Regions from separate parts of the Streptomyces sp. NPDC012794 genome, predicted to be linked through region 1. Evidence: riboswitches for the same ligand, from Rfam matches in the RefSeq annotation. Region 1 holds a riboswitch; the other holds the start of a gene.
The links. Region 1 has a riboswitch for glycine ahead of gcvP (aminomethyl-transferring glycine dehydrogenase). Riboswitches for the same ligand answer to the same signal wherever they lie in the genome.
Positions count from the first base shown of each region.

Region 2: linked by a shared signal. The riboswitch ahead of gcvT (glycine cleavage system aminomethyltransferase GcvT) and the one ahead of gcvP (aminomethyl-transferring glycine dehydrogenase) in region 1 are both predicted to bind glycine.

Region 1 covers NZ_JBIBCI010000032.1:2,616-17,459, forward strand. Annotated here, with positions in the region: gene ACFY7H_RS32330 (sugar phosphate nucleotidyltransferase) at 1-760, shown strand, start outside; gene ACFY7H_RS32335 (DUF881 domain-containing protein) at 849-1,754, shown strand; gene ACFY7H_RS32340 (small basic family protein) at 1,751-2,083, shown strand; gene ACFY7H_RS32345 (DUF881 domain-containing protein) at 2,089-2,973, shown strand; gene ACFY7H_RS32350 (FHA domain-containing protein) at 3,104-3,994, shown strand; gene ACFY7H_RS32355 (MerR family transcriptional regulator) at 4,064-4,828, shown strand; gene ACFY7H_RS32360 (bifunctional nuclease family protein) at 4,892-5,365, shown strand; gene ACFY7H_RS32365 (MerR family transcriptional regulator) at 5,550-6,188, shown strand; gene ACFY7H_RS32370 (DNA polymerase IV) at 6,279-7,700, shown strand; gene ACFY7H_RS32375 (PRC-barrel domain-containing protein) at 7,697-8,053, opposite strand; glycine riboswitch at 8,177-8,275, shown strand; gene gcvP (aminomethyl-transferring glycine dehydrogenase) at 8,472-11,357, shown strand; gene ACFY7H_RS32385 (DUF5999 family protein) at 11,667-11,855, opposite strand; gene ACFY7H_RS32390 (hypothetical protein) at 12,116-12,736, opposite strand; gene ACFY7H_RS32395 (glutamate-cysteine ligase family protein) at 13,230-14,765, shown strand.
Region 2 covers NZ_JBIBCI010000010.1:209,960-224,803, forward strand. Annotated here, with positions in the region: gene glyA (serine hydroxymethyltransferase) at 1-32, opposite strand, end outside; gene gcvH (glycine cleavage system protein GcvH) at 48-428, opposite strand; gene gcvT (glycine cleavage system aminomethyltransferase GcvT) at 507-1,622, opposite strand; glycine riboswitch at 1,800-1,903, opposite strand; gene ACFY7H_RS20585 (AAA family ATPase) at 2,162-2,797, shown strand; gene ACFY7H_RS20590 (enhanced serine sensitivity protein SseB) at 2,897-3,631, shown strand; gene ACFY7H_RS20595 (enhanced serine sensitivity protein SseB C-terminal domain-containing protein) at 3,694-4,434, shown strand; gene ACFY7H_RS20600 (ABC transporter permease) at 5,047-6,039, shown strand; gene ACFY7H_RS20605 (ABC transporter substrate-binding protein) at 6,134-7,849, shown strand; gene ACFY7H_RS20610 (ABC transporter permease) at 8,055-9,056, shown strand; gene ACFY7H_RS20615 (ABC transporter ATP-binding protein) at 9,086-10,147, shown strand; gene ACFY7H_RS20620 (ABC transporter ATP-binding protein) at 10,153-11,217, shown strand; gene ACFY7H_RS20625 (trimeric intracellular cation channel family protein) at 11,471-12,127, shown strand; gene ACFY7H_RS20630 (thioesterase family protein) at 12,185-13,036, shown strand; gene ACFY7H_RS20635 (cysteine desulfurase family protein) at 13,154-14,317, shown strand; gene ACFY7H_RS20640 (helix-turn-helix domain-containing protein) at 14,562-14,844, shown strand, end outside.

The DNA.
Region 1 (14,844 bases):
CAACCCCGGCCTGGACGAGTCCCGGCCGACCGAGACGCGGGAGTCCCGACGGGCCGGGCTGGTGCGCCTCGGGGAGATCGTGGCGTCGGCGCGGGCGGCCTTCGGGGTGCGGTTCGACCCGGTGGGCGAGCGGATCTCGCTGGTGGACGAGCGGGGCCGGATCATCGAGGACGACCGGGCGCTGCTCGTGCTCCTCGACCTGGTGGCCGCCGAGAAGCGCAGCGGCAAGGTGGCCCTGCCGGTGACCACGACGCGGGTCGCCGAGCAGGTGGCGGCGTACCACGGCACCCAGGTGGAGTGGACGACGACCTCGCCCGACGACCTGACCCGGGTCGGCCGGGAGGAGACGACGATCTTCGGCGGGGACGGGCGGGGCGGGTTCATCGTCCCCGAGTTCAGCTCCGTGTTCGACGGGTCGGCGGCCTTCGTGCAGCTGATCGGACTGGTGGCCCGGACGCAGCTCACCCTGAGCCAGATCGACGCCCGGATTCCCCGTGCGCACGTGCTCAAGCGGGACGTGCCCACGCCGTGGGCGGCGAAGGGCCTCGTCATGCGGCGGGTCGTGGAGGCGGCGGGTGACCGTCAGGTGGACACCACCGACGGGGTGCGCGTGGTCGAGGCCGACGGGCGGTGGGCGCTGGTCCTGCCGGACCCGGCGGAGGCTGTCACCCACCTGTGGGCCGAAGGCCCCGACGACGCCTCCGCCCAGGCGCTCCTCGACGAATGGGGTGCGGTCGTGGACGGAGCCGGGCAGCACTGACGCGCGGTGCCGGCGGGCCGGGTGCGGGGATCTCCGCCCCGGCCCGCCGGACGAGCGCATTGGGTGGGGGCGGCGCCGACATGCGACGATGTGCGGCATGTCGCAGCCGCCCAACAACCGGAGCTCGGCCACACCGCCGGCGCGCCCGGACGCGTCCATGTCGCTGCTGACCCATGTGATGGACCACAGCCTCGACGAGGGCTATGCGGAAGCTTCGGCCCGGCGCGAGGCGGAGGGTACGGCGGGGCTGCCCCGTACGCTCAAGGCCAAGCTCGGGCTCGCCGCGGGGCTGGTGCTCGCCGCCATGGTCGTCACGCTCGGTGCCGCGCAGGCGCGTGTCTCGGCGCCGGTGCTGGCCAAGGAGCGTCAGGAACTGATCGACCGGGTGCAGCGGGCCGATGACCACGCGGACGGTCTGGAGCGCGACACGGACCGGCTGCGGACCGAGGTCGCCGACCGGCAGCGCGTGGCGCTGAAGCAGCAGGTCGGCGAGCGGGGCAGGCTGGTGGAACTGCTGGCGGGCGCAACCGATGTGCGTGGTCCCGGCGTCAAACTGATCGTGGACGACGCCAAGGGCGCCTCCTCTGGCGGCGGTGGCGGCCCGCGCGAGAGCGCCGGGTTCTCGAACACCGGCCGGGTGCGCGACCGCGACATGCAGCGGATCGTCAACGGACTGTGGCAGGCGGGGGCCGAGGCCGTGTCGATCAACGGGCAGCGGCTGACGGCGCTGTCGGCGATCAGGGCCGCGGGTGACGCGATACTGGTCGACAACAAGCCCCTGGTGCCGCCCTACGAGGTCCTCGCGGTGGGCGACAAGAAGGGGCTCGGGACCACGTTCCAGGACTCCGTGGACGGCCAGTACCTGCACGTCCTGCAAGAGAGCTACGGGATCCGCTCCAGCCTGACCCCGATGGACGAGGTGCGGCTGCCGGCGGCGTCGAGCCTGACCGTCCGCTCAGCCACAGCAGAAGAGCCGAAGAAGGGTGCATCGTGATCGCGGTACTGGGCCTCTTGGCCGGAGTGGTGGTCGGGCTTCTGGTCCGGCCCGAGGTGCCGGCCGTGGTGGAGCCTTATCTGCCGATCGCCGTGGTCGCCGCGCTCGACGCGGTGTTCGGCGGTCTGCGCGCGATGCTGGACGGGATCTTCGTCGACAAGGTCTTCGTGGTGTCGTTCCTGTCGAACGTGGTCGTGGCCGCGCTGATCGTCTTCCTCGGTGACAAGCTGGGCGTCGGCTCGCAGCTGTCGACGGGTGTGGTCGTCGTCCTCGGCATCCGGATCTTCTCCAACGCCGCGGCCATCCGCCGGCACGTCTTCCGGGCGTGAGGCCGATGAGCACGGAGAACACCCCGCCCGGCGAGCCGGAGGTCCCCGGCCAGTCCGGGTCGAGGCCCCAGCAGCCCCAGCAGCCCCAGCAGCCACAGCAACAACCCGCGTCGGAACAGGCCGGGCCCCAGGAGCCCCCGCGGCAGCCCGGGCCCGCCGTGCCGGAGGAGACCGGGCGCCAGCGCCTGGCCGCCGGGCTGTGGCCGCCCCGGTTCAGCCGGGCCCAACTGATCGTCGCGCTGCTGTTGTTCGTCCTGGGGCTCGGTCTCGCGATCCAGGTCCGCTCCAACAGCGACTCCAGCGCGCCGCTGCGCGGTGCCCGTCAGGAGGACCTGGTACGGATCCTCGACGAGCTGGACGGGCGGACCCAGCGCCTGGAGGACGAGAAGCAGAGGCTGGAGGACCAGCGCAAGGAGCTGCAGAGCAGCTCCAACCAGGCCGAGGAGGCTCGGCGGCAGACGGTTGAGAAGGAGCGCCAACTGGGCATCCTGGCCGGTACGGTGGCCGCACAGGGCCCGGGGATCACGCTGCGGATCACCGACGCCAAGGGGCAGGTGCGGTCCGACCAGCTGCTGGACACCCTCCAGGAGCTGCGGGCGGCCGGGGCGGAGGCGATCCAGATCAACGGGGTGCGCGTCGTGGCGGGCTCGTACTTCTCGGACGAGGCCGGCGGGGTCGGGATCGACGGTAAGAAGATCACACAGCCCTATGAGTTCAAGGTCATCGGCAAACCGCAGGATCTGGAGCCCGCGCTCAACATCCCGGGAGGTGTCGTACAGACCATGGAGAAGGAACAGGCGACCGTTGCCGTCACACGGTCGGCGAAGATCGTTGTGGATGCCTTGCGGGCTGCGAAGCAGCCTGACTACGCTCGGTCGTCATCGTCGTGACGCGTAGCGGTGTGCGGACGCTCTCACGCGGGCCGGCGCCTGCGGGGGGTCGACGCACGGAAGTCGCCGTGCGTGGTGGAAACTGTCTGGTGGTTACGGACGTTGTCAGAATGTCCGGGTCGGCAGGTGTGTGCATGCAGAGTTCGTCCTGCCCCACGGGCGGGTCTGTTTCGGTCAAGGGGAATCGCCCGTGAAGTTGTTTGAGAAGTTGTTCGGCAAGAAGAAGAACGAGGAAAGCGGTGGCTCGCGGCATCGCGCGGGGCAGCCGGGAGCGGAGGGGCAGGGCGACAGGCCGCTCTTCCGCGACGAGGTGGCCGGCCCGGGTGACCCTGCGGGGGGCGGCGCGTCGTCCGTTGACCCCGCCGGTTCCGGACGCATAGGTTTCGGTGAACCGTCAAGCTCCAGTGCGGGTGGAGGGTTTGCCTCCGACCCCTATGCCACCAGTGCCTCCGCGGGGCAGCCGCGGCGCGAGGAGCCGTCCATGTCGGCCGAGCAGACGTGCGGCAGGTGCGGACACCGCAGCGATGCGGCGAGCCGTTTCTGCTCCAACTGCGGGGCGCCGCTGCGGCCGGGTCTGACGCCGGAGCGTGCCTCGGAGACCACGTCCACCATCTCGATCTCCGGCCTCGAGGCCTACGAGGCCGAGGGGTCGGGCCAGCACCTGTCGTCCTCGCTGTCCCCCGAGGCCCAGGCCGCGGTGGAGGCGCTGCCGCCCGGTTCCGCCCTGTTGATCGTGCGGCGCGGGCCCAACTCGGGCAGCCGGTTCCTCCTGGACGGCGAACTGACCACTGCGGGCCGGCACCCGCAGAGCGACATCTTCCTGGACGACATCACCGTGTCCCGCCTGCATGTCGAATTCCGCCGGAGCCCGGAGGGCGGCTTCACCGTCGCCGACGTGGGCAGCCTCAACGGCACGTACGTGAACCGCGAGCCGATCGAGTCCGTCGCCCTGCACAACGGTGACGAGGTGCAGATCGGCAAGTACCGGCTGGTCTTCTACGCGAGCCTGCGGGGCGCCTGACCCCCTCGGACACCGTCCGGGGGGAACCCCACCCCCGGACACCCTCCGGGGGGACCCAGGGAAGGTTCCATGCTGCGTACCCCGACGGGCGGTGCCCCGAAGAACGGCACCGCCGGCTCGGCCGGACAGCTGGTCAGCATCGGCACGGTGCTGACCACGCTGCGGGACGAGTTCCCCGAAGTCACGATTTCGAAGATCCGCTTCCTGGAGGCGGAGGGGCTGGTCGAGCCCCGGCGCACACCTTCCGGATACCGCAAGTTCAGCGCGGCGGACGTCGAGCGGCTCGGGCGCATCCTGCGCCTGCAGCGCGACCACTACCTCCCGCTGAAGGTGATCCGGGAGCAGCTCGACGCGCTCGACCGCGGAGAGCAGATCCGCATCCCCGCGCCCGCCGCGCACGGGGAGTCGGTGGATCCCGCGCAGTCCTCCGCCGGGGGCGGGGAGGCCGGCGGGGAGCGGCCGACGCCGGCCCGGGTGGGCCGGGCCGAGCTGATCGCCGCCGCCGAGGTGGACGAGGCGCAGCTCGAGGAGTGGGAGTCGTACGGACTCGTCTCCGAGGCACCGGGCGGCGGGTTCGACGCCGGGACGGTCACCGTGGCCCGGCTCATCGCGGACCTCGGGCGGTTCGGACTCGAGCCCCGGCACCTGCGGGGCATGAAGGCGGCGGCGGACCGCGAGGCCGGCCTGGTGGAGCAGCTGGTCTCCCCGCTGCGTCGGCACCGCAACCCGCAGACCAGAGCCCATGCCGAGGCCACCATGAGGGAGCTCACGGGGCTCTCCGTACGGCTTCACGAGGCCCTGGTCCAGACCGCTCTCGGGCTGCGTCCGCACTGACCGGAGTGGTCCCGGGGGAGCCCCGACTACCCAAACCTGCCGAGCAGGTCCTAGGGTTGCTGTGTGAACGAGCTCGACGTTGTGGGTGTCCGGGTGGAAATGCCCTCCAACCAACCGATCGTGCTCCTGCGTGAAGTGGGAGGCGACCGGTACCTCCCCATCTGGATCGGTCCTGGGGAGGCGACCGCCATTGCCTTCGCGCAGCAGGGCATGGCCCCTGCCCGGCCGCTGACGCACGACCTGTTCAAGGACGTGCTGGACGCGGTCGGCGAGGAGCTCACCGAGGTCCGGATCACGGATCTGCGGGAGGGCGTCTTCTACGCGGAGCTGGTCTTCGCCAGCGGAGTCGAGGTGAGCGCGAGGCCGTCGGACGCCATAGCGCTGGCCCTGCGCACGGGAACGCCGATCTACGGCAGTGACGGTGTGCTGGACGACGCCGGAATCGCCATTCCCGACGAGCAGGAGGACGAGGTGGAGAAGTTCCGAGAATTCCTCGACCAGATCTCGCCCGAGGACTTCGAGACGGGCCCCCAGTAGCCGCGCCGACGGTCGCGTCATCCACCGTGAACGGTCAGCCCATTCAAGTAGCCTTTCCCCGCAATGGGGTACGGGAAACCACTCTCAGGGTGATTATCACTCGGCGTGCCGAGTGTGGCGATCGTTGACGCACCCCTGGTCACTGCCTACCTTCGAGATGGCAGGTCAAGGACGGAGGGTCGGCGTGAGGATCACGGGCGACGGTACGACCGGGGGCACCCCCGCGCGGAGCGATGGTGGGCCGTACCCGCTGCACAGTGGTGCGGCGGGGTCCGTGCACCGTCAGCCGGCGCCCGCGCCGGTCGGACCGGTGAGCGACGGCCCGGTGTCCGAACAGGTCGGCTACCGGGGACCGACGGCGTGCGCCGCCGCCGGGATCACGTACCGGCAGCTCGACTACTGGGCGCGGACCGGGCTGGTGGAGCCGAGCGTGCGGCCCGCGTACGGCTCGGGGACCCAGCGGCTGTACAGCTTCCGCGACGTGGTCGTCCTGAAGATCGTCAAGCGCTTCCTGGACACTGGAGTGGCGCTGCAGAACATCCGCACCGCCGTGCAGCACCTGCGCGACCGGGGCTTCTCCGACCTGGAGCGCATGACGCTGATGAGCGACGGCGCGACCGTGTACGAGTGCACCTCGCCGGACCAGGTCGTGAGCCTGCTCCAAGGCGGTCAGGGCGTCTTCGGCATCGCGGTGGGCGTCGTCTGGCGCGACGTCGAGAACGCGCTGTCCCAGCTGCACGGCGAGCGCGTGGACACCGGGGAGACCCTGGTCCGCCACAACCCGGCCGACGAGCTGGCCGCCCGCCGGAACCGGGCCGTCTGAGCCCGCCCCGCGCCCGTGCCCCCGGGGGCGGGACGCGGGCCGCGGCCACGGATCACCGCGTTGTCAGTGGCATGGGGCAGCATCGGTACCGTGAGAGCCGCGCCGACCATCCTGCACCTGGACATGGACGCCTTCTACGCCTCCGTCGAGCAGGCGTCGAAGCCCAGTCTGCGCGGGAAGGCCGTGATCGTCGGAGGGCTCGGGCCGCGCGGGGTCGTGGCCACCGCCTCGTACGAGGCCAGGCGCTTCGGGGTGCACTCGGCGATGCCGACCGCCCAAGCCCGCCGGCTCTGCCCGAACGGCGCGTACCTGATTCCGCGCTTCACCCTCTACCGCGAGGTCAGCGAGCTGGTCATGGGCCTGCTCCGGGAGCTGTCGCCGCTCGTGGAGCCGCTCAGCCTCGACGAGGCCTTCGTGGACCTGGAGGCGGGCGGAGCCGCCTTCGACTCGGAGAGCGCCCGCGCCACGGGGGAGCGTCTGCGGGCGGAGATCCTGGCGCTCACGGGGCTCAGCGGCTCGGTCGGACTGGCCGGGTCCAAGATGCTGGCCAAGGTGGCCTCGGAGGAGGCCAAGCCGGACGGACTGCTGCTGATCGAGCCCGGCACCGAACGCGAGCTCCTCGCGCCCATGTCGGTGCGCACCCTTCCGGGGGTCGGGCCGGCCACCGGTGAACACCTGCGCCGGGCCGGGATCACCACCGTGGGGGAGCTGGCCGAGGCGGGCGAGGACGAACTGGTGCGGATGGTGGGCAGGGCGCACGGGGTGGGGCTCTACCGGATGGCGCTGGGTCTGGACGACCGGCCGGTGGTCGCCGAGCGCGACGCGAAGTCCGTGTCGGTCGAGGACACCTTCGACGTGGACCTGCACGACCGGGTACGGATCCGCAACGAGGTGCAGCGGCTCGCGGACCGCTGCGTGGGCCGGCTGCGCGGCTCGGGACACTCGGGGCGGACCATCGTCCTGAAGGTCCGCCGGTACGACTTCTCGACCCTGACCCGCTCGGAGACGCTGCGGGGGCCCACCGACGACGCGGCCGTGGTGCGGGAGGCTGCCGCGCGGCTGCTGGAGGGCGTGGACACCACCGGCGGCGTGCGGCTGCTGGGGGTGGGGGTGACGGGGCTCGCGGACTACACCCAGGAGGACCTGTTCGCCCACGCGCTGGCCGCCGCCGCGGAGGCGGAGGAGGCGGCCGGCGCCGGGGCCACGGGGGCCGGAGGAGCCGGAGGAGCCGGCGACGACCCCGCGGAGTCCTCCGGCGAGGCGGAGCCGCCCGAGGAGCCGGCGCAGGCCCTGGAGGGCACGGAGGCCGCTCCCGTACGGCACTGGGCCGCCGGGAGCGACGTACGGCACGCGGTGTACGGGCCGGGGTGGGTGCAGGGCAGCGGGGTCGGCCGGGTGACCGTACGGTTCGAGCAGCCCGGATCAGCCCCGGGCCGGGTCCGCACCTTCCGGCTGGACGACCCCGAGCTGGAGGCCTCGGACCCGCTGCCCCTGGTAGGGGAGGGCCCTTAGGGCCTGTCCTGCGGGTGGGGGCGCTGGAAGTCGGAGGGGAGGGCCACGTCGAGGCCGTAGTGGTGGTAGAGCTGGAGCTCCTGTTCGGGGGAGAGGTGGCGGCCGACGCCGAAGTCGGGGGCGTCCTTGATCAGGGCGCGTTCGAAGGGCACGCGCAGGGCGTCGTCCACCACCTCGCTGGGTTCCAGGGGGACGAAGGCGTCGCGGCCGAAGAGGCCCGTCCGGACGGCGGCCCACTCCGGGACGCCCGTGGCGTCGTCGAGGTAGACCTCGTCCACGGTGCCGATCTTGGCGCCGTTGCGGTCGAACGCCTTGCGGCCGATCAGGCTGCGCGGATCGATGTCGGTCTGCACGGTCCCTCCGTACGGTCGCAGTGATGCAGAGCTCATCCGTCATGACTACAAAAGTGCATATTTGAAGAGGGGGCCACTCGAGGGAGGGTCGAGATCCTCGCTGGTAGGCTGGGTGACGGCTGTTGACCCTGTGCGGGAGAGTCCTCCGAGTGAGTACGACGGAGGCGCCGAAGGAGCAAATCCTCCCCGGAATCTCTCAGGCATACGTACCGCACGTGACGAGGCCACTCTGGAAAGCAGGGGCAGGCTCCGGACCCGCAGTACCGGCGCTTCTCCTCACCGACGGTGAAAGCCGGAGCTCTCGGGCGAACCCCGCGGCTCCGGTGAAGCTCTCAGGTTGAGATGACAGAGGGGGAGGCCGTCCGGGTGCCCGCGCCGTGGTGCCCCTCGCAGGTCATACGACCAGGAGGCCTCCGTTATGACCGCCAACCGCATTCCGCTCTCCCAGCTCGAGCGGGGCATCCCCTTCGAGCAGCGTCACATCGGCCCGGACGCCGAAGCGCAGGCGAAGATGCTCGCCCAGGTGGGCTACGGCTCCCTCGACGAGCTCACCGCCGCCGCGGTACCGGATGTGATCAAGACCGCCGAGGCGCTGAACCTGCCCGAGGCGCGCACCGAAGCCGAGGTGCTGGCCGAGCTGCGCTCGCTCGCCGACCGCAACCAGGTGCTCTCCTCGATGATCGGTCTCGGCTACTACGGGACCTTCACCCCGCCGGTGATCCTGCGCAACGTCATGGAGAACCCGGCCTGGTACACGGCGTACACCCCGTACCAGCCGGAGATCTCGCAGGGCCGCCTCGAGGCGCTGCTGAACTTCCAGACCCTCGTCGCCGACCTGACCGGTCTGCCGACCTCCGGCGCCTCCCTGCTCGACGAGGGCACCGCGGCCGCCGAGGCCATGTCGCTGGCCCGCCGCGTGGGCAAGGTCAAGGACGGCGTCTTCCTCGTCGACGCCGACGCGCTGCCCCAGACCATCGCCGTGATCGAGACCCGCGCCGAGCCCACGGGCGTCGAGGTCGTCGTCGCCGACCTGTCCGAGGGCATCCCGGCCGAGATCGCCGAGCGCGGTGTCTTCGGCGTGCTGCTCCAGTACCCGGGCGCCTCCGGCGCCGTCCGTGACATCAAGCCGGTCATCGACCAGGCGCACGAGCTCGGCGCGATCGTCACCGTCTCCGCCGACCTGCTGGCCCTGACCCTGCTGACCTCCCCGGGCGAGCTGGGCGCGGACATCGCCGTCGGCACCACCCAGCGCTTCGGCGTCCCGATGGGCTTCGGCGGCCCGCACGCCGGCTACATGGCCGTCCAGGGCAAGCACGCCCGCTCGCTGCCCGGCCGCCTCGTCGGCGTCTCCGTGGACGCGGACGGCAACAAGGCGTACCGCCTGGCCCTGCAGACCCGCGAGCAGCACATCCGCCGCGAGAAGGCCACCAGCAACATCTGCACCGCGCAGGTGCTGCTCGCCGTCATGGCCGGGATGTACGCGGTCTACCACGGCCCGGACGGCCTGAAGACGATCGCGCGCCGCACCCACCGCTACGCCGCGCTGCTCGCCGCGGGCCTGACGGCCGGCGGGGTCGAGCTGGTCCACGGCTCCTTCTTCGACACCGTCACGGCCCGCGTGCCCGGCAAGGCCGCCGAGGTCGTCGCCGCCGCCCGTGAGGGCGGGGTCAACCTGTACCGGGTCGACGCCGACCACGTCTCGGTCGCCTGCGACGAGACCACGCGCCGCGCCGACCTCGAGGCCGTCTGGGCCGCCTTCGGTGTCACCGCTGACATCGAGGCCCTGGACGGGACCGCCGCCGACACGCTGCCCGAGGGCCTGCTGCGCTCGGACGCGTACCTCACCCACCCGGTCTTCCACCAGCACCGCTCCGAGACCGCGATGCTGCGCTACCTGCGCAAGCTCTCGGACAAGGACTACGCGCTGGACCGCGGCATGATCCCGCTGGGCTCCTGCACCATGAAGCTCAACGCGACCACCGAGATGGAGCCGGTCACCTGGCCCGAGTTCGGCCAGCTGCACCCCTTCGCCCCGGTCGAGCAGGCCGAGGGGTACCTCACGCTCATCAACGAGCTGGAGGAACGTCTCTGCGAGGTCACCGGCTACGACAAGGTCTCCATCCAGCCGAACGCCGGCTCCCAGGGCGAGCTCGCCGGTCTGCTCGCGGTGCGCGCGTACCACCGCGCGAACGGCGACGAGCAGCGCACCGTCTGTCTCATTCCGTCCTCCGCGCACGGCACCAACGCCGCCAGCGCCGTGATGGCCGGCATGAAGGTCGTGGTCGTCAAGACCGCCGACGACGGCGAGGTGGACGCGGACGACCTGCGCGCCAAGATCGAGCAGTACCGTGACGAGCTCTCCGTGCTCATGATCACCTACCCGTCGACGCACGGTGTGTTCGAGGAGCACGTCGCCGACATCTGCGCCCAGGTGCACGAGGCCGGCGGCCAGGTGTACGTGGACGGCGCGAACCTGAACGCCCTGGTGGGCCTGGCCAAGCCGGGTCACTTCGGCGGCGACGTCTCGCACCTGAACCTGCACAAGACCTTCTGCATCCCGCACGGCGGCGGCGGCCCGGGCGTCGGCCCGGTCGGTGTCCGGGCGCACCTGGCCCCGTACCTGCCCAACCACCCGCTCCAGCCGGCCGCCGGCCCCGAGACGGGCGTCGGCCCGATCTCGGCCGCGCCGTGGGGTTCGGCGGGCATCCTGCCGATCTCCTGGTCGTACGTCCGCCTGATGGGCGGCGAGGGCCTCAAGCGCGCCACCCAGGTGGCGGTGCTCGGCGCCAACTACATCGCCAAGCGCCTGGAGCACCACTACCCGGTGCTGTACACCGGTCCGGGCGACCTGGTCGCGCACGAGTGCATCATCGACCTGCGTCCGCTGTCGAAGGCCACGGGTGTGAGCGTCGACGACATCGCCAAGCGCCTGATCGACTACGGCTTCCACGCGCCGACCATGTCCTTCCCGGTGGCCGGCACGCTGATGATCGAGCCGACGGAGTCCGAGGACCTCGCCGAGATCGACCGCTTCTGCGACGCGATGATCGCGATCCGTGCGGAGATCGAGCGGGTCGCGGCCGGTGAGTGGCCGGTGGACGACAACCCGCTGGCCAACGCCCCGCACACCGCCGCGGCGCTGGGCGGCGAGTGGAACCACCCGTACACCCGCGACGAGGCCGTCTTCCCCGGGGGCGTCTCCGCCGCCGAGAAGTACTGGCCGCCGGTGCGCCGGATCGACGGCGCCTTCGGCGACCGGAACCTGGTCTGCTCCTGCCCGCCGCTGGACGAGTACGACCACTGACACGGCAGCCGGGCCCGTAGCTGACGGGCCGGTGACAGGGTGAAGGGGCCGGTCCCGGAGCATTGCGCTCCGGGACCGGCCCCTTCTTCGTCCGTGCGTCCGCGCCGTGCGGTGCCCTAGGCCGTCTCTTCCGGATCTTGCTCCCCCAGCTACCGCTGGGAGGTGCCCCCAGACCCGCGACGCCTGGCACGGCACCTCGCCGCGTTGTCGGCGCAGCCGAGTACGTCCGGTACGCGCGCTGTGCCTCCGCCTTGCGAGGCACCGCACCAGACGCCGCGGGCTTGACCGGCAAGATCCGGAAGAGACGACCTAGGCCACCGCGAGCGGGCGGTGCGGAGCGATGATCTGGCCGTCCGGCAGCAGCTCACCGGTGTCCTCGAAGAGCAGGACGCCGTTGCACAGCAGGCTCCAGCCCTGTTCCGGGTGGTTGGCCACCGGGCGCGCGGCCTCCCGGTCGGCGGATTCTGATGACGGGCAGGCAGGCTGGTGCTGGCACATGGATGGGTTCTTTCGCTGCGGTGTGGTCTGTTCGCTACGGCTCGATGCGTGATTCATGGCCGTCCCCCTGGGTCGTCCCCGCGCCTGCGGGGAGGATGTCCTCAGTGTTCCCCCAGGACGGCTGCTTCGCAGGTATTTCCCGGCAGCTGTCCTCTTGGAATGAGGACGCATCACCCGTGCGGGCGGTTCACGCCAACTCCCCTGTCATTTCGGGTGGTTCGCATTGGCCCGAGCGGACTAGGCCGAATGGGTGACTCGGGTCAAGCCGCCGGGGCCGCCAGGGTGGGAGGGGCCGGTGGGGCGGTCCGGGTCAGCCGGTGGGTCAGTACGGGCAGCAGCTCCGAGACGGGGTGCGGCCGGAAGGGTGCGATCCCGGGCGGCGCCGGGGCCAGCGGAACCAGCAGGTCGGCGGCGGCGGGGAGGCCGGCGGCGGCGTCGGCGCCCACCGCCCCGTGCAGCCACAGGGTCAGCATGTACAGCTCGGGCACGGACAGCAGCCGGGGCTGGTAGGCCTTGCCGAGCGACTCCGCCTGGCGCAGGGCGCGTTCGGTGGCGGCGACGTAGGGGCCCTCGAAGAAGTGGGAGAAGGCCCAGCCGTCCGGGGTCAGGCGGGTGTCGGCCGCCGCGATGAAGCGGTCGCCGCTGCGGATCAGGAACCGCCAGCCGGTGAGACGGGTGCGGGGCGGGCGGCCGCCGGCCGTGTGGCCGGACACGCCCAGCCGGTCGAGCACGTGGACGGGGAGCGCGAGTTCGGCGGTCATCGGACCCTGGACCGCGCGCAGGGCGGGGGTGTGTGCCTCGTGGACGGCGGTGGGGGAACCGAGTGCCGCGAGGACGCTGCGCAGGGCGGGCGCGGGAGCCGGGGGGACATGCAGCGGCATGGTGGGTCGCCTCTCACTTGGGAGACCGGTGGTACGGGGGAAAGTGCGGACGGAGCTGTCGCATTCTGGGGTCAGAGGTGGGCCTTGGGGCAATGGCCGCGCGCCAACTCTCTGCCTCGTTTGCGGAGTTTATACGACATGTGTTCACGCAGTGTTTCGGCTAGCCGTCCTGCCTATTGCCGGCAAGGCGCCTTCCGGTCTCGCTGCCATGGTATTCATGCCGGTTGCGCGTGGACAGACCGCGCTGACCTGGAAGGTTACCGGAAAGGTGCTCGGCTGGAAAGCTTCGCCAATGTGAAATCGGCAAAACCCAGGGGGAATTTGCATCCGGTGAGTTGCCAGGCGAATGTGCCGGAGCGCCCATCTGGCCATACCGGCGCGCGCTCCCCGCCAAGCCCCCGCTCCGGCGTTATGGATCACGGTGCTTGGGCATCATCGACCGTAACGCGCGCCCGGGTGCTCTGGGCCCGGCCACTCGAGGAGGGACGCTTCGATGGGGGAGAAGGTCGTGGCAGGCGGATTCGACCTGTCCGATCGGCATCGGTATCGGAGGAAGCTTCACGAGTGCCTGGAGGGGCTGGAGCGGCTTCTGGCGGAGAAGAGGTTCGACCGTCCCAAGAACATGATGGGGCTGGAGATAGAGCTGAATCTCGCAGGTGCCGACGGTATGCCGCGCATGGTGAATGCACAGGTGCTGGAGCGGATTGCGAGCCCCGATTTCCAGACGGAACTCGGAATGTTCAACCTGGAGGTGAACGTACTCCCCCACCGGCTCGACGGGCGGGTATTCGACCAGCTCGCCGAGGAACTGAGCGCCGGACTGAACTACGCCCACCGCCAGGCCGTGGAGATCGACGCGGGCGTCGTGATGATCGGGATCCTGCCCACGATCTCCCGCGCGGACCTGGCCCTGGCCAACCTCTCGGCCGTGGACCGCTACTCCCTGCTCAACGAGCAGATCCTGATGATGCGGGGGGAGGACTTCCGGCTCGACATCGACGGGGTCGAGCGGCTGACCTGGAGCACCGGGTCGATCGTGCCGGAAGCCGCCTGCACCTCCGTGCAGCTGCACCTCCAGGTCACCCCGGCCCGGTTCTCCGACGTGTGGAACGCGGCGCAGGCGGTGACCGCCGTACAGATAGCGGTGGGGGCCAACTCGCCGTTCCTGTTCGGACGCGAGCTGTGGCGCGAGTCGCGCCCGCCGCTGTTCACGCAGGCAACGGACACCCGGCCGCCCGAGCTCCAGGCGCAGGGGGTGCGGCCCCGGACCTGGTTCGGGGAGCGGTGGGTGGACTCGGTGTACGAGCTCTTCGCCGAGAACGTCCGCTACTTCCCCTCCCTGCTGCCGATCTGCGACGAGGAGGAACCCCTGCGGGTGCTCGCCCAGGGCGGGGTGCCGAGCCTGCAGGAGCTGGTGCTGCACAACGGCACCGTCTACCGGTGGAACCGGCCCGTCTACGGCGTCGCCGACGGGGTGCCCCACTTGAGGGTGGAGAACCGGGTCCTGCCCGCCGGGCCCACCGTGGCCGACGTCGTCGCCAACGCCGCCTTCTACTACGGGCTCGTACGGACCCTCGCGGACGAGCAGCGCCCCGTGTGGACCCGGATGTCCTTCGCGGAGGCGGAGGCCAACTTCGACGCGGCCTGCCGGTACGGGATCGACGCCCGGATCCGCTGGCCGCGCCGCGGCCGGGCCGGGGGACTGGTGAGCGTACCCGCGGTGCGTCTGGTGCTGGACGAGCTGCTGCCGATGGCGGCGGCCGGGCTGGACGCCTGGGGCATCGAGCCCGCCGACCGGGACCTCTACCTGGGGATCATCGAGGAGCGGTGCCGGCGCCGGGTCAACGGGGCGACCTGGCAGGTGGACACGTACCACCGCGCGCTCGCCGGCGGGCTGGAACGCGACGCCGCCCTCGCGGCCACCACCCGGCGCTACAGCGAGCTGATGCACAAGGGGCACCCCGTGCACACCTGGCCCGTGGGCCTGGAGGAGCAGGAGGTGGACGCCACGACCGCGGTCCGCCGCTGACCGGCGGGCCCGCCGCGCGCCCCGCCCCGTCCGCCCCTCCCTTCCTCCCTCCGTTCCCGCTGATCCCTTCCCGCCGCCG
Region 2 (14,844 bases), on a different contig from region 1:
AGCTCGTGGAGAGGGGTGTTCAGAACGGACATCAGGATCCCCTGGGGTCAGTTACCGGCGGTGAGGGCGGTGTACTCGTCGAAGGAGAGCGCGTCCTTCGGCTCCTCCGACAGGCGCACCTTGAACAGCCAGCCACCCTCGAAGGGAGCGGAGTTCACCAGGGCCGGGTCGTCCACGACGTCCTGGTTGAACTCGACGATCTCACCGGAGACGGGGGAGTACAGGTCGCTGACCGACTTGGTCGACTCCAGCTCGCCACAGGTCTCGCCCTCGGTGACGGTGTCGCCGACCGCGGGGAGCTGGGCGTAGACGACGTCACCGAGCGCGTTGGCGGCGAACTCCGTGATGCCGACCGTCGCGACGCCGTCCTCGGCGGCCGACAGCCACTCGTGCTCCTTGGTGTAACGCAGCTGCTGGGGGTTGCTCATGACCTGATTCTCCTGGATGCGGGGAGGTGGATACGAACGGTGGTCTTGCGGGCTGAGACGGTGGAGCCGGTACGAGGGTTACTTCTGCCGCTTGTAGAAGGGCAGGGCCACGACCTCGTAGGGCTCATGCGTACCGCGAATGTCGACGCCGACGCCGGAGGTGCCGGGCGCGGCGTGCGCCGCGTCGACGTACGCCATCGCGATCGGCTTGCCCAGCGTGGGGGACGGGGCGCCGGAGGTCACCTCGCCGACGACCTCGCCGCCGGCGACCACGGGGAAGCCGGCGCGCGGGACGCGGCGGCCCTCGGCGACCAGACCGACCAGCTTGCGCGGCGGCTTGGTGGCGGCGACCTCGGCGGCGGCCTCCAGGGCGGCACGGCCGACGAAGTCGCCCTCCTTCTCGAACTTCACGACCCGGCCCAGCCCGGCGTCGAAGGGGGTGAGGGCGGTGGTCAGCTCGTGCCCGTACAGCGGCATGCCCGCCTCCAGGCGCAGCGTGTCGCGGCAGGACAGGCCGGCCGGCACCAGACCGGCGTCCTTGCCCGCCTCGGTCAGCGCCTGCCACAGCTCCACGGCGTGCCCGGGGGAGACGAACAGCTCGAAGCCGTCCTCGCCCGTGTAGCCGGTGCGGGCGATCAGCGCGGGCACGCCCGCGACGGTGCCCGGCAGGCCGGCGTAGTACTTCAGGCCGTCCAGGTCGGCGTCCGTGAGCGACTTCAGGATGCCGGGGGACTCCGGGCCCTGGACGGCGATCAGCGCGTACGCGTCACGGTCGTCGCGGACCTCGGTGTCGAAGCCGGCGGCGCGCTCGGTGAGCGCGTCCAGCACGACCTGGGCGTTGGAGGCGTTGGCGACGACCATGTACTCGGTCTCGCCGAGACGGTAGACGATCAGGTCGTCCAGGATCCCGCCGTCCTCCTGGCAGATGTGCGTGTAGCGGGCACGGCCGACGCCGACGGTGGAGATGTTCCCGACGAGCGCGTAGTCCAGGGCCTTCACGGCCTCCGGGCCGGTCAGGGTGATCTCGCCCATGTGGGACAGGTCGAACAGGCCGGCCTTGGTGCGCACGGCGTTGTGCTCGTCGCGCTCACTGGCGTAGCGCAGCGGCATGTCCCAGCCCGCGAAGTCGGTCATGGTCGCACCGAGCGAGCGGTGCAGCGCGTCGAGCGCGGTCAGGCGGGGGGCAGTGCTCATGGGTGTGGCTCCCGGGTCCCAGGGCATGACATGACGAGGAGGTTCCTCCCCATCTGTCATCGGAACCTGAGAGGTTCGCCGAGAGTTCCCGGAGGGGGAACGCCGACTTGCACCTTGGGTGGAGCACGCGCCGGGCCGTCGGGGACGGACGCGGCGGGGCTCGCTTTTCAGATCTGCCTCATCCACGCGGTACGGGGCCTGAGAGATTCAAGGGAGGTACTTGCTCCTTCGGCGCCCGGGCACGGCCTCGCGGCCTGCCGGGACTCTCCCGCGCGGATTCAAGCGGCCGGTATGCAGTTTGGTGTCCAGATGGCGCACATCATTGCACGGGACGGGCGGGAGGGGGCAGTGGGGCCCGCAAGAACGTGCGGTCCGCGCGCTCCGCGGAGGCCGCCGCGCGCGCCGCCCGGCCGTCCGCGCTGTGGAACGTCCGCCCGCAACCGCGGCCGGCGGATTACCGTCTCTTTACATTCAGTGGGCATGGGGCCCTCGCGGCCCGATTCGGGGGGAGACGATTCACTGTGCGGAGGTTCGGAGTGGTGACGACCACGGGCACGGTCGGGGCGGTCCCGGCGCCGCGGAGCGCGGCCCGCCCCGCGGCGGCCGGCGGTCCGGTGCGTGACCTGCGGGGACGGTCCGCGGGGCCGCACCGGCTCGGCTACGCCGCCGGGGACATCGTCGTGGTGTCCGGGCTGCCGGGCGGCGGCAAGAGCACCCTGATCAATCGGGCCGCCGAGACCGGCATCGACTCCCAGGACACCCGCGAGCGCTGGGAGCGCCGCATGCCGTCCGCCCTGCCGTACGCGGTGTACCGGCCGCTGGTGCGCGCCGCCCACTACCGGGGGCTGTGGCGCGAGCTGCGCTCCGGCGCCTCTGTGGTGGTCCACGACTGCGGCACCCAGTCGTGGGTGCGGGCCCTGCTGGCCGCCGCCGCCCGGCAGCGGGGCCGGTCCCTGCACCTGCTGCTGCTCGACACCACCCCCGAGGAGGCCCTGGCCGGGCAGGCCGCGCGGGGCCGCCGGGTGTCGGCGTACGCCTTCGCCCGTCACCGGAGCGCGGTCGCACGCCTCCTGGCCGCGGCCGAATCGGGCCGCCCCCCGCGCGGCTGCGCCACGGTCACCCTGCTGGACCGCCGGGCGGCCTCCGCCCTGAACCGGATCGCCTTCGACGCCTGAGGCGGCGGCGTCCGCGGCGAGCCGCCCGCCCCGGCCCCCCGCCGTAGGCCGAGGTAGCCTCGGGGCGACATCGGCGCGGAACAGGGAGAGCGGGCGCACATGACGGGCAACGGCTGGCCGGCGAACGAGTTGGAGCAGGTGCTCGGAGCGGTGCTCGGCCGGGCGGACGCCGGCCCGCAGATCCTGGAGGCGCTCGGCCGCAGCCGGGTCTGGGTGCCGCTGCCCCAGGGCGGCGGTCCCGACAGCACCTCCCTCGACCTCCCCACGATGCTGATCGGCGGCGAGGCGTACGTCCCCGTCTACAGCTCGGAGGCCCAGTTCCGCTTCGCCGCCGGCCCCGCCATGGACTTCGCGGTCGCCCCCGCGGTCGAGTTCGCCCGCGGCCTGCCCCCGCAGCTCGGCATCGCCCTGAACCCCGAGGGCGCCGTCGGGGTCCCGCTGCCCCCGGCCGCCGTCGCGGAGCTGTGCCGCACCGGCCGTACCGAGCTCGACGGCCCGGCCACCGGCGGCCGCGTCCGGCTGTTCGAACCCGACTGGCAGGACGACCCGGTGGACTTCCTCGCCGCCGCCGCCGAGGAGTTCCGGACCACCGGAGCGGTCGCGGCCGCCCACCGCTGCCTCGCCAGTGTCGAGGGCGGCGACCCCCAGCTCTTCATCGGTGTCCGGCTGACGGGATGGGATCCCGAGGCGCGGAACGCCCCGCTGGAGGCGCTCGGCCGCGCCCTGGCCCGCGTACCGGCGCCCTGGCCGGTGCAGCTGATCCTGCTGGACGCCGCCGAGGACCCGGTCACGGACTGGATTCGTGAGCGCGTACGCCCCTTCTACCTGCCGTAGCGCCGCTTAAGCTGGTTGGGACGTGTGGACGACGGGCGGAAGAAGACGAAGAGGGGTACCGGGTGAGTGCGTCAGGCACGGCCGCGGCCGGGCAGGTCGAGCACATGCTGCGCCAGGTGACTCCCGGGCGCTATGAGAGCTACGAGTCATTCCTGCGCGCCCTCGCCGAGGGCAGGCTGTGGATGCTGCTGTGGCAGGGGCAGCCGGGCTCGCCGGACGCCCAGTACGGCGGCATGGAGGTCGAGGGCCTGGGCTACGCCCCCTGCGTGACCTCCCCGCAGGAGCTGGCCGCGAGCGGCTGGAACCGCGGCTACGAGGTCGTCACCGGCCGGGACATCGCCCGCGCCCTGTACCCGGACCGCTGGGGGCTGTGGGTCAACCCGCACGCCCAGGGCGGCGGCCTCGGCGTGCCGTGGGCCGACCTGCGCCGGGTCGCCACCGGCCTGGACCGGATGCCCGCGGGACCGCTGCGGCTGTCCGAGCCGGCTCTGGAACTCCCGCAGTTCTACGGGCTGCTGACCCAGCACGCGCACCGGACGCCGGCCGTGAGGTCGCTGCGCCGCGCCTGGGTGCAGCCCTCGCTCGGGTCGGCGTACCTCGCGGTGGGACTGGACCTGTACGACGCCTCGGCGCCCGCGCTGGAATCCGTACGGGAGATGATGCGCCAGTCGGTCGGCGCCGTGCCCGAGGGAGTTCCGGTGTGCACGGTCGCGCTGGCGGACGAGCACGATCCGGTGGCGATGTGGCTGCGTGCGCAGACCCGGCCCTTCTACGACCGCGAGGGGCAGGCGGCCGCCTACTGAGCCGCTCCAGGGGCTCCGGGGGCGCGTTCCCCGAGCTGCTTACAGGGATTTCCCGGGTGCGCCCGGACCCTGAGACGGACCCGTCCGACGGACACCGGGCCGCCGGGAACCATGGTTCCCGGCGGCCTTCGCCTTGTCCGGATATCACCGCAGACGGGCGTCCAATTGACGCGGTACTCCACTGAGTTGGCCCTGATGTCCGTTTGTGTACCGAACGGACGGTCTTGCTCCGCTGAGCCGTCAGCGGAGTCCGGATAACGGGAACCACGGCCTCAGATCACGGTTGCGCATCCATTCATCTGCGGGTCTGGCGGCTGGTCGAGCGCCCGATGAAGACTCCCCACCCAAGAGCCGGTCAGTCCTCTCGGACGCGGTTCGGCACGTGGTTCCGCCGTTCGTCCCGACACGGCGCACCCGTACTTCCCGCACCTCAGCAGCACCGCACCGCCCGCACCGCACCCTGCTCCACCCACAGCACGGCCGCACCGCCAGCACCTCGCACCTCGTACGCGTTCACGTGCCCCGAGCACTCGAGCGCCACTCCGCACCAACGCCGCCACAGCGGCGGGCATGGGCCGACCCACCCGTCGGCCGAGAGGGGTCCCCACCACGATGACGGCACCACTGCACGACACGAGCGCGGAAACACCCGCACCCGTGTCCGTAGCCGACGTCCCTGCCAAGGCCATCGAAGGCCGCTCGCCCGGCCGCATCGCCTGGATGCGGCTCAAGCGCGACAAGGTCGCGCTGACCGGCGGCGTGATCGTGATCCTCCTGATCCTGGTGGCGGTCTTCGCGCCGCTGATCGTGAACCTGCTGGGCCACGACCCCAACGAGTTCCACGAGGACATGATCGACCCGGACCTGGGCACGCCGCTCGGCTCCTTCGGCGGCATCAGCTCCGACTTCCTGCTGGGCGTCGAACCGACCAACGGGCGCGACGTGTTCAGCCGGATCGTCTACGGCGCCCGCATCTCGCTGGTCGTCGCCTTCCTGGCGGCCTTCGTCTCGGTCGTCCTCGGCAGCCTCCTGGGCGCCCTCGCCGGCTTCCTCGGCGGCTGGGTGGACGGGATCATCAGCCGCCTGATGGACCTGCTGCTGGCATTCCCGCAGCTGCTGTTCACCATCGCCCTGGTCTCCGTCGTCCCCAACTCCTTGTGGGGGTTCGAGGGTTCGGGCGTCCGCATGGGCGTGCTCATCCTCGTCATCGGCTTCTTCGGCTGGCCCTACATCGGCCGCATCGTCCGGGGCCAGACGATCTCCCTGCGTGAACGCGAGTACGTCGAGGCCGCGCGCAGCCTCGGAGCCGGCCGCGGCTACATCCTGATCAAGGAGCTGCTGCCGAACCTGGTCGCGCCGATCCTCGTCTACGCCACGCTGATCATCCCGACCAACATCCTGACCGAGGCGGCCCTCAGCTTCCTGGGCGCCGGCGTGAAGCCGCCCACCGCTTCGTGGGGAAAGATGCTCTCCGACGCCGTCCCCATCTACCAGGACGACCCCATGTACATGGTGGTCCCCGGCATGACGATCTTCATCACCGTCCTGGCGTTCAACCTCTTCGGGGACGGGCTGCGCGACGCACTCGACCCCAAGGGCAGCTGAACCGCTTCTTCGATTCACCACCTATGGAGGTTGGACAACCGTGATCCGCAGAAAGCAGGCTCTCGCGATCACCGCCGTGATCGCCGCCCTCTCGATGACCGCCGCGTGCGGTGGCAACGGGGACAAGAAGGCCGAGAACAAGGCCGACGGCGACAGCGGCAAGGGTTACAGCGGTGCCGCCACCGCCGTGATCAACCCCTCGGAGGACAAGGGCGGCGAGCTCAAGCTCTGGTCCCCCCAGGACGTCGACTACCTCGACCCGGCGCGCGCCTACTACGGCTTCGTGTGGAACATGCAGCGGCTCTACGTCCGCAGCCTGCTCGCCTACGACGCCAAGCCGGGCAAGGACGGCACCAAGGTGGTCCCGGACCTCGCCGAGGCCCTGCCGGTCATCAGCAACGACGGCAAGACGTACACCCTCAAGCTCAAGGAGGGGGTGAAGTTCGAGGACGGTACGCCGATCACCTCGAAGGACATCAAGTACGGCATCGAGCGCGTCTTCGCCCAGGACGTCCTGTCCGGCGGCCCGACCTACCTGATCGACCTCCTGGACCAGGGCCAGAAGTACCCCGGCCCGTACAAGGACACGGACCCCAACAAGATGGGTCTGAAGACGGTCGAGACGCCGGATGACCGGACGATCGTCTTCAACTTGGCGAGCGCCAACTCGGACTTCAGCTACCTGCTGGCCATGCCGTCCTCCTCGCCGGTCCCGATGGGCAAGGACACGGGCGCGACCTACACCAACAAGCCGATGTCGACCGGTCCTTACAAGGTCGAGAGCTTCACCGCCGGCAAGGGCGCGACCTTCGTCCGCAACGAGAACTGGGACCCGAAGACGGACCCGATCCGCAAGGGTCTGCCGGACAAGGTCTCCTTCACGGTCACCACCAACCCGGACGACATGGACCAGCGCCTGCTCTCGGGCGACATCGACATGGCCGTCGACGGCACCGGTGTCCAGCAGGCCGCGAAGAACAAGATCCTGAAGGACGCGAACCTCAAGAAGAACGCGGACAACCCCTTCACGGGCTACATCCGCTACTTCGCCTTCCCGCAGACGGTCGCGCCGTTCGACAACATCGAGTGCCGCAAGGCCGTCATCTACGCGGCCGACCCGAAGTCCCTCCAGACCGCGCGCGGCGGCCCGACCAGCGGTGACCTCGGCGCGAACATGCTGCCGGCCGGCGTCCCCGGCTCGGACAAGAGCTACGACCCCTTCGGTCTGACGAAGGGCAAGCCGCAGGAGGCCAAGGCCAAGGAGGCCCTCAAGGCCTGTGGCAAGCCCGACGGCTTCGAGACCACCATCGCGGTGCGCAACAACCGCGCCCCCGAGGTGAAGACGGCCGAGTCCCTCCAGGCCTCCCTCGCCAAGGTCGGCATCAAGGCGACGATCGACCAGTTCGACGGCAAGCTCTCCTCCTCCACGATCGGTTCGCCCGAGAACGTGAAGAAGAAGGGCTACGGCATCATCGTCATGGGCTGGGGCGCCGACTACAACTCCGGCGCGGGCTTCCTGCAGCCGCTGGTCGACGGATCGTTCATCCTGCCGAACGGCAACAACAACTACACCGAGGTCAACGACCCCGAGATCAACGGCCTGTTCGACAAGGCCGCTGCCGCCCCCTCCCCGGAGGCCGCCGCCCCGTTCTACGGGGAGATCAACAAGAAGGTCATGGACAAGGCGCTCTACCTGCCGATCAACTTCGACAAGGCGCTCGTCTACCACAACCCGCGCCTGACGAACGTCTTCTTCAACGAGTCCTTCGGCAAGATCGACCTCGCCACCGTGGGCATCGCGCAGAAGTAGCAGGAGCACAGAAGTAGCAGGCTGCCCGGCGATGAGCCGGGCAGCCGGGCAGCCCGGCCGACCGCCGGGCAGGCAACCGCAACTCAGCACGTAAGTAAGTGCCTTCACCGCACATGCGCTAGTCCGAAGGGCAGGTGAAGGCCGCAGGCGCTGGCCGCCGCCCCCACGAGGGGCGGCGGCCAACAGCCCCGGGCGGCCGACTGCAGTGCTCGTCTACCTCATACGGCGGCTGTTCAACGTCGCCGCCACGCTGCTGGTGGTCTCCTTGGTCACCTTCGGCATCTTCTTCGCGGTCCCGAAGCTGACCGGCAGCGATCCCGCGCTCATGTACGCCGGCCGGGAGACCAACGAGACCGCCCTGGCGGGCATCCGCGTCAAGATGGGCTTCGACAAGCCCATCTCCGAGCAGTACCTGCTCTTCGTCAAGGGCATCTTCGCCGGCCGCGACTACGACGGCGGCACCGAGATCACCCACTGTGCGGCTCCCTGCTTCGGCTACTCCTTCAAGACCGAGGCGCCCGTCTGGGAGACCATGATGGACCGCATCCCGGTCACCCTCTCGCTCGCCCTCGGGGCGGCCGTGATCTGGGTGATCGCCGGTGTGGCCACGGGCGTGATCTCCGCCCTCAAGCGCCGCACCGCCATCGACCGCACCGTCATGGTCGGAGCGCTCGCCGGCGTCTCCCTGCCGATCTTCTTCACCGGCATGGTGGCCCCCGCGATCTTCGTCTACAGCCTCGGCTGGCTGGACGTCTCCAACTACAAACCCCTCACCGAGGATCCGCTGGCCTGGCTCAACAGCCTGATCCTGCCCTGGGTCACCCTCGCCTTCCTCTTCGCCGCCACCTACGCGCGCATCACCCGCGCGACCATGCTGGAGGTGCTCGGCGAGGACTACATCCGCACCGCCCGGGCCAAGGGACTCAAGGAGTCCGTGGTCATCCGCAAGCACGCCCTGCGCTCCACGCTCACCCCGGTCGTCACGATGTTCGGCCTCGACCTCGGCGGGCTCCTCGGCGGCGCCGTGCTCACCGAGACCACCTTCAACTTCCAGGGCCTCGGGACGGCGGCCGTCGCCGCCATCGGTGCCGGCGACCTCCCCGTGATCATGGGGGTCACCCTGCTCGCCGCGCTGTTCGTGGTGATGGCCAACCTGATCGTGGACCTGCTGTACGCCGTCATCGACCCGCGCGTGAGGCTGACGTGACCAAGAACGATTCCGACCAGCCGGCCTTCGTGCCCGAGCAGGGCGGCGCGCGCGACGCGGCCCCCTTCCTCTCCGTGCGCGACCTCAAGGTCCACTTCCCGACCGACGACGGCCTGGTGAAGTCCGTCGACGGCCTCACCTTCGACCTGGAGCGCGGGAAGACCCTCGGCATCGTCGGCGAATCCGGCTCCGGCAAGTCGGTGACCTCGCTGGCCATCATGGGCCTGCACCGCACCGGCAACGCGCGCAGCCGCCCGCACATCTCGGGCGAGGTGGTGCTCGACGGCGAGGACCTGGTCAGCGCCGACGCCGACCACGTACGCCGGCTGCGCGGCCGCAAGATGGCGATGGTCTTCCAGGACCCGCTGTCCGCGATGCACCCGTACTACTCGGTCGGCAAGCAGATCGTCGAGGCGTACCGGACCCACCACGACGTGGACAAGAAGAAGGCCCGCGCCCGCGCCGTCGAGATGCTCGACCGCGTCGGCATCCCGGAGCCCCACCAGCGCGTGGACGCGTACCCCCACGAGTTCTCCGGCGGCATGCGCCAGCGCGCGATGATCGCGATGGCGCTCGTCAACAACCCCGAACTGCTCATCGCGGACGAGCCGACCACCGCCCTGGACGTCACCGTCCAGGCGCAGATCCTCGACCTGATCCGCGACCTCCAGAAGGAGTTCGGCTCCGCGGTCATCATGATCACGCACGACCTCGGTGTGGTCGCCGAGATGGCCGACGAGATCCTCGTGATGTACGGCGGCCGGTGCGTCGAGCGCGGCACCGCGGAGAAGGTGTTCTACGAACCCCGCCACCCCTACACCTGGGGACTGCTCGGCTCCATGCCGCGCATCGACCGCGACCAGACCGAGCGGCTGATCCCGGTCAAGGGCTCGCCGCCCAGCCTCATCAACATCCCGAGCGGCTGCGCGTTCAACCCCCGGTGCCCCTACGCCGACGTGCCCAAGGGGGGCATCACCCGCACCCAGCGGCCCGAGCTGACCCAGGACGACAGCCGGCACTGGTCCGCCTGCCACATGTCGCAGGAGGAGCGGACCCGGATCTGGACCGAAGAGATTGCGCCGAAGCTGTGACGGACATGAAGAAGGACACCGCCGCCCAGGACCCCGCCGAGGGCTCCGCCCCGGGCTCCGGGACCGTCACCGAGGCGGAACCGCTGCTGAAGGTGACGGGCCTGGTCAAGCACTTCCCCATCAACAAGGGGCTGCTGCGCCGCGAGACCACCGCCGTCAAGGCCGTGGACGGCATCGACTTCGACGTCCGGCGCGGTGAGACCCTCGGCGTGGTCGGCGAGTCCGGCTGCGGCAAGTCGACGATGGGCCGCCTCATCACCCGCCTGCTGGAACCGAGCAGCGGCCGCATCGAGTTCGAGGGCAAGGACATCACGCACCTGAGCGTGGCGGGCATGCGCCCGCTGCGCCGCGACGTGCAGATGATCTTCCAGGACCCGTACGGCTCGCTGAACCCCCGGCACACGGTCGGCGCGATCGTCTCGGCCCCCTTCAAGCTCCAGGGCGTCACCCCCGAGGGCGGCATCAAGGCGGAGGTCCAGCGGCTGCTCGCCCTCGTCGGCCTGAACCCGGAGCACTACAACCGCTACCCGCACGAGTTCTCGGGCGGCCAGCGCCAGCGCATCGGCATCGCGCGCGCCCTGGCCCTCAAGCCGAAGCTGGTCGTCGCCGACGAGCCGGTCTCCGCGCTCGACGTGTCGATCCAGGCGCAGGTGGTGAACCTGCTGGACGACCTCCAGGAGGAGCTCGGCCTGACGTACGTGATCATCGCGCACGACCTGTCGGTCATCCGGCACGTCTCGGACCGCATCGCGGTGATGTACCTCGGCAAGATCGTGGAGCTGGCCGACCGCAAGTCGCTGTACGAGTCGCCGATGCATCCGTACACGAACGCGCTGCTCTCCGCCGTCCCGGTCCCGGACCCGAGGCGGCGCGGCGCGAAGAGCGGCCGCATCCTGCTCAAGGGCGACGTGCCCTCGCCGATCTCCCCGCCGGCCGGGTGCCGCTTCCACACGCGGTGCTGGAAGGCGACGGAGCTGTGCGCGAAGCAGGACCCGCCGCTGGTCGCCCTCAAGCCGGGCCACCAGGCGGCCTGCCACCACCCGGAGAACGCCCCGGCCGCGTCTTCCTGACACCCCGCCCGCGCGGCGCGGCACCGGCTCCGTGGCCTCGCGCCCGCCGCGCCGCTCGGGTGGTTCGGCGTAGGGGTGCCCCTCCGGCGTCGCGCCGCCGCGGCGCCGGAGCCGGTCCGGCGGGCGCGGGCGGCGTCGGGGCCCCCGGGGCGTCGGGGCCGTACAGGCCCCCCGCCCCGCGCTTCCGCCCGCGCTTCGGCTTCGCGCTTCGGCCCCGGCGGGCGGCGGCTCCGTGGCGGGCGACAATGGCGGGGTGCTCCACGATCTCTTCCCGCCCGGCATCCAGCACGTCCTGGACCTCGCGGGCATCTTCGTCTTCGCCACCGCCGGCGCCCTCCTCGCGGTCCGCAAGAACTTCGACGTCTTCGGCATCGCCGTCCTCGCCCTCGTGACCGCCCTCGGCGGCGGCCTCCTGCGCGACCTCTGCATCGGCGCCGTCCCGCCCGCCGCCTTCAGCGAGCTCAGCTTCTTCGTCACCCCCCTGATCGCCGCCGCGCTCGTCTTCTTCCTCCACCCCGAGGTCCAGCGCATCAACCGGGCCATCAACGTCTTCGACGCCGCCGGCCTCGGCCTGTTCTGCGTGTCGGGCACCACCAAGGCCTACGAGTACGGCCTCGGCCTGACGTCCTCCGCCGCGCTCGGCGTCGCCACCGCCGTCGGCGGCGGTGTGCTGCGCGACGTACTGGCCAACGAGGTGCCGTCGCTGCTGCGCGACCGCGAGATGTACGCCGTGCCCGCCGTCGTGGGTGCCGCCATGGTGGCCGTCTTCATCAGCTTCGAGGTGCTGAACCCCTTCACGACCGCGCTCGCGACCGTCACCACCTTCGTGCTGCGCCTGCTCGCGATGCAGTACCACTGGCGGGCCCCGCTGGCCTGGAACCGGCGCTCCTCGGTGGCCGAAGAGCCGTAGTTCCGTCCCCGAAACAAAAGCTACCGCTTAGTAGCTTACCGGTGTACCGTCGTCGGCATGTCTTACGCAGCGGCCCAGGCCTCCATCGGCGACAGCGAATTCGACCGCGACACCACCATCACCGCCCGCCCGGGCGAGCCCGGGGTGTACGACGCGGAGCTGTCCGCCGGCTGGACGATCATCACCGCCGTCAACGGCGGCTATCTGCTGGCCCTGGTCGGCCGGGCCCTCGCGGCGGCCCTGCCGCACCCGGACCCCTTCACCGTCTCCGCCCACTACCTCACCTCCTCCGTGCCCGGCCCCGCCGTGATCCGCACCGAGGTGGTCCGCGTCGGCCGCACCCTCTCCACCGGCCAGGCCTCGCTGTTCCAGTACGACGCGAACGGCGCCGAGATCGAGCGCATCCGCGTCCTCGCCTCGTACGGCGACCTCGCCGCCCTCCCCGACACCGTGCACACGGTGGCGCGGCCGCCGGTGATGCCCGCGTACGAGGACTGCCTCGGCCCCGAGGCCGGTCCGGCCCCCATCCCCGGGAGCAGCGCCATCGTGGACCGGCTGCGGCTGCGGCTGGACCCGGCGACGGCGGGCTGGGCGGTCGGAGCGCCGTCCGGCAAGGGCGAGATGCGGGCCTGGTTCGAACTGGCCGACGGACGCGACGCCGACCCGCTGTCGCTGCTGCTCGCGGTGGACGCACTGCCGCCGACCGCTTTCGACCTCGGCCTGCTCGGGTGGGCCCCCACCGTGGAGCTCACCACGCACATCCGCCACCGCCCGGCCCCGGGTCCGCTGCGGGTGGGCATCGTCACCCGCAACCTGGCCGGCGGCTTCCTGGAGGAGGACGCCGAGGTCTGGGACTCGGCCGACCGCCTGGTCGCCCAGTCCCGCCAGCTGGCGCGCGCCCCGCGCTGACGCGAGGGGGCGCCGGCCCCGGTTCCCGGAACCGGGGCCGGCGCCTCGGGGTCACGGCGCCCGCGCGCACCCCGGGCGGGAGCCACCGGGGCAGGGGGCTCGTAGAATCAAAAAATCATGGCCTACCTCGACCACGCCGCGACCACGCCGATGCTCCCGGAAGCCGCTGCGGCGATGACCGCGCAGTTCGCCGCCACCGGAAACGCGTCCTCCCTGCACGCCGCCGGCCGCCGGGCCCGCCGTACCGTCGAGGAGGCCCGCGAGGCCCTCGCCGAGGCCCTCGGCGCGCGCCCGAGCGAGGTGGTCTTCACCGCGGGCGGCACCGAGGCCGACAACCTCGCCGTCAAGGGCCTCTACTGGGCCCGCCGCGACGCCGACCCGGCCCGCACCCGCGTCCTCGCCAGCCCCGTCGAGCACCACGCCGTCCTGGACGCCGTGCACTGGCTCGCCGAGCACGAAGGGGCCGAGGTCGAGTACCTCCCCGTCGACCGCTACGGCCGCGTGCACCCCGAGGACTTCCGGGCGGCGGTCGAGCGCGACCCCGACGGCGTCGCCCTCGCCACGGTGATGTGGGCCAACAACGAGATCGGCACCGTCATGCCGGTCCGTGAACTCGCCGCCATCGCGGGGGAGCACGGCGTACCCCTGCACTCCGACGCCGTCCAGGCCTTCGGGCAGCTCGACGTCCGCTTCGGCGACAGCGGCCTCGCCGCCATGACCGTCAGCGGCCACAAGGTGGGCGGCCCCTACGGGATCGGCGCCCTGCTCCTGGGCCGCGACCAGAGCCCCGTCCCCGTCCTGCACGGCGGCGGCCAGGAGCGGCACGTCCGCTCCGGCACCCTCGACGTACCGGCCATCGCCGCCTTCGCGGTGGCGGCCGTACTCGCCGCCGAGCGGCGCGAGCGGTTCGCCGCCGAGGTCGGAGCCCTGCGCGACGAGCTCATCGCGGCCGTGCTGGCAGCCGTCCCCGACGCCGTCCTCGGCGGCGACCCCGAGGACCGGCTCCCGGCCAACGCCCACTTCAGCTTCCCCGGCTGCGAGGGGGACTCCCTGCTGCTGCTCCTGGACGCGCAGGGCATCGAGTGCTCCACCGGCTCCGCCTGCACCGCGGGCGTCGCCCAGCCCAGCCACGTCCTGCTGGCGGCGGGCACCGACCCGCGGCTGGCCCGCGGCACCCTGCGGTTCTCCCTCGGCCACACCTCCACGAGGGAGGACGTCGCCGCGGTGGCCGCCGCCATCGGCCCCGCCGTGGAACGCGCCCGCACGGCCGGCCTCAGCTAGGCCCTGTCGTCAAAGTCCCGCCTGGCCTGCGGCGTCCGGCACCGCACCTCGCCGCGTTGTCGGGGCACCCAGGTACGTCCAGTACTCGGGCGCCCCTCCGCCTTGCGATGCACGGCACCGGACGCCGCAGGCCTGACCGGCGCTACTTTGACGACAGGACCCAGGGCCCCCTCCGCCCGCCGGCTTCACCCAGGGCAGAACGCCGCTCCCTTCCCCCGGCGCCCGGGGTCCCTAGGCTGAAGGGGTGAGCACTCATGCGCCCGACGGGTCCCGCGTCATCCCCCTGCGCCCGCACACCTCACCGCCCGGTTCCGGCGGGGCGGTCCGCGCCCCGCAGCGGCCGGCGCCGGCCTCCCCGGCACCCGCCCCGGGCGAACCGCTGTGGCGCCACCTCGTCGGTGACGTGCTGCGGCGCGAGCGGCTCGCCCAGGAGCGGACGCTGAAGGACGTCGCGGAGGCGGCCCGGATCTCGATGCCGTACCTGTCGGAGCTGGAGCGCGGACGCAAGGAGGCCTCCTCCGAGGTGC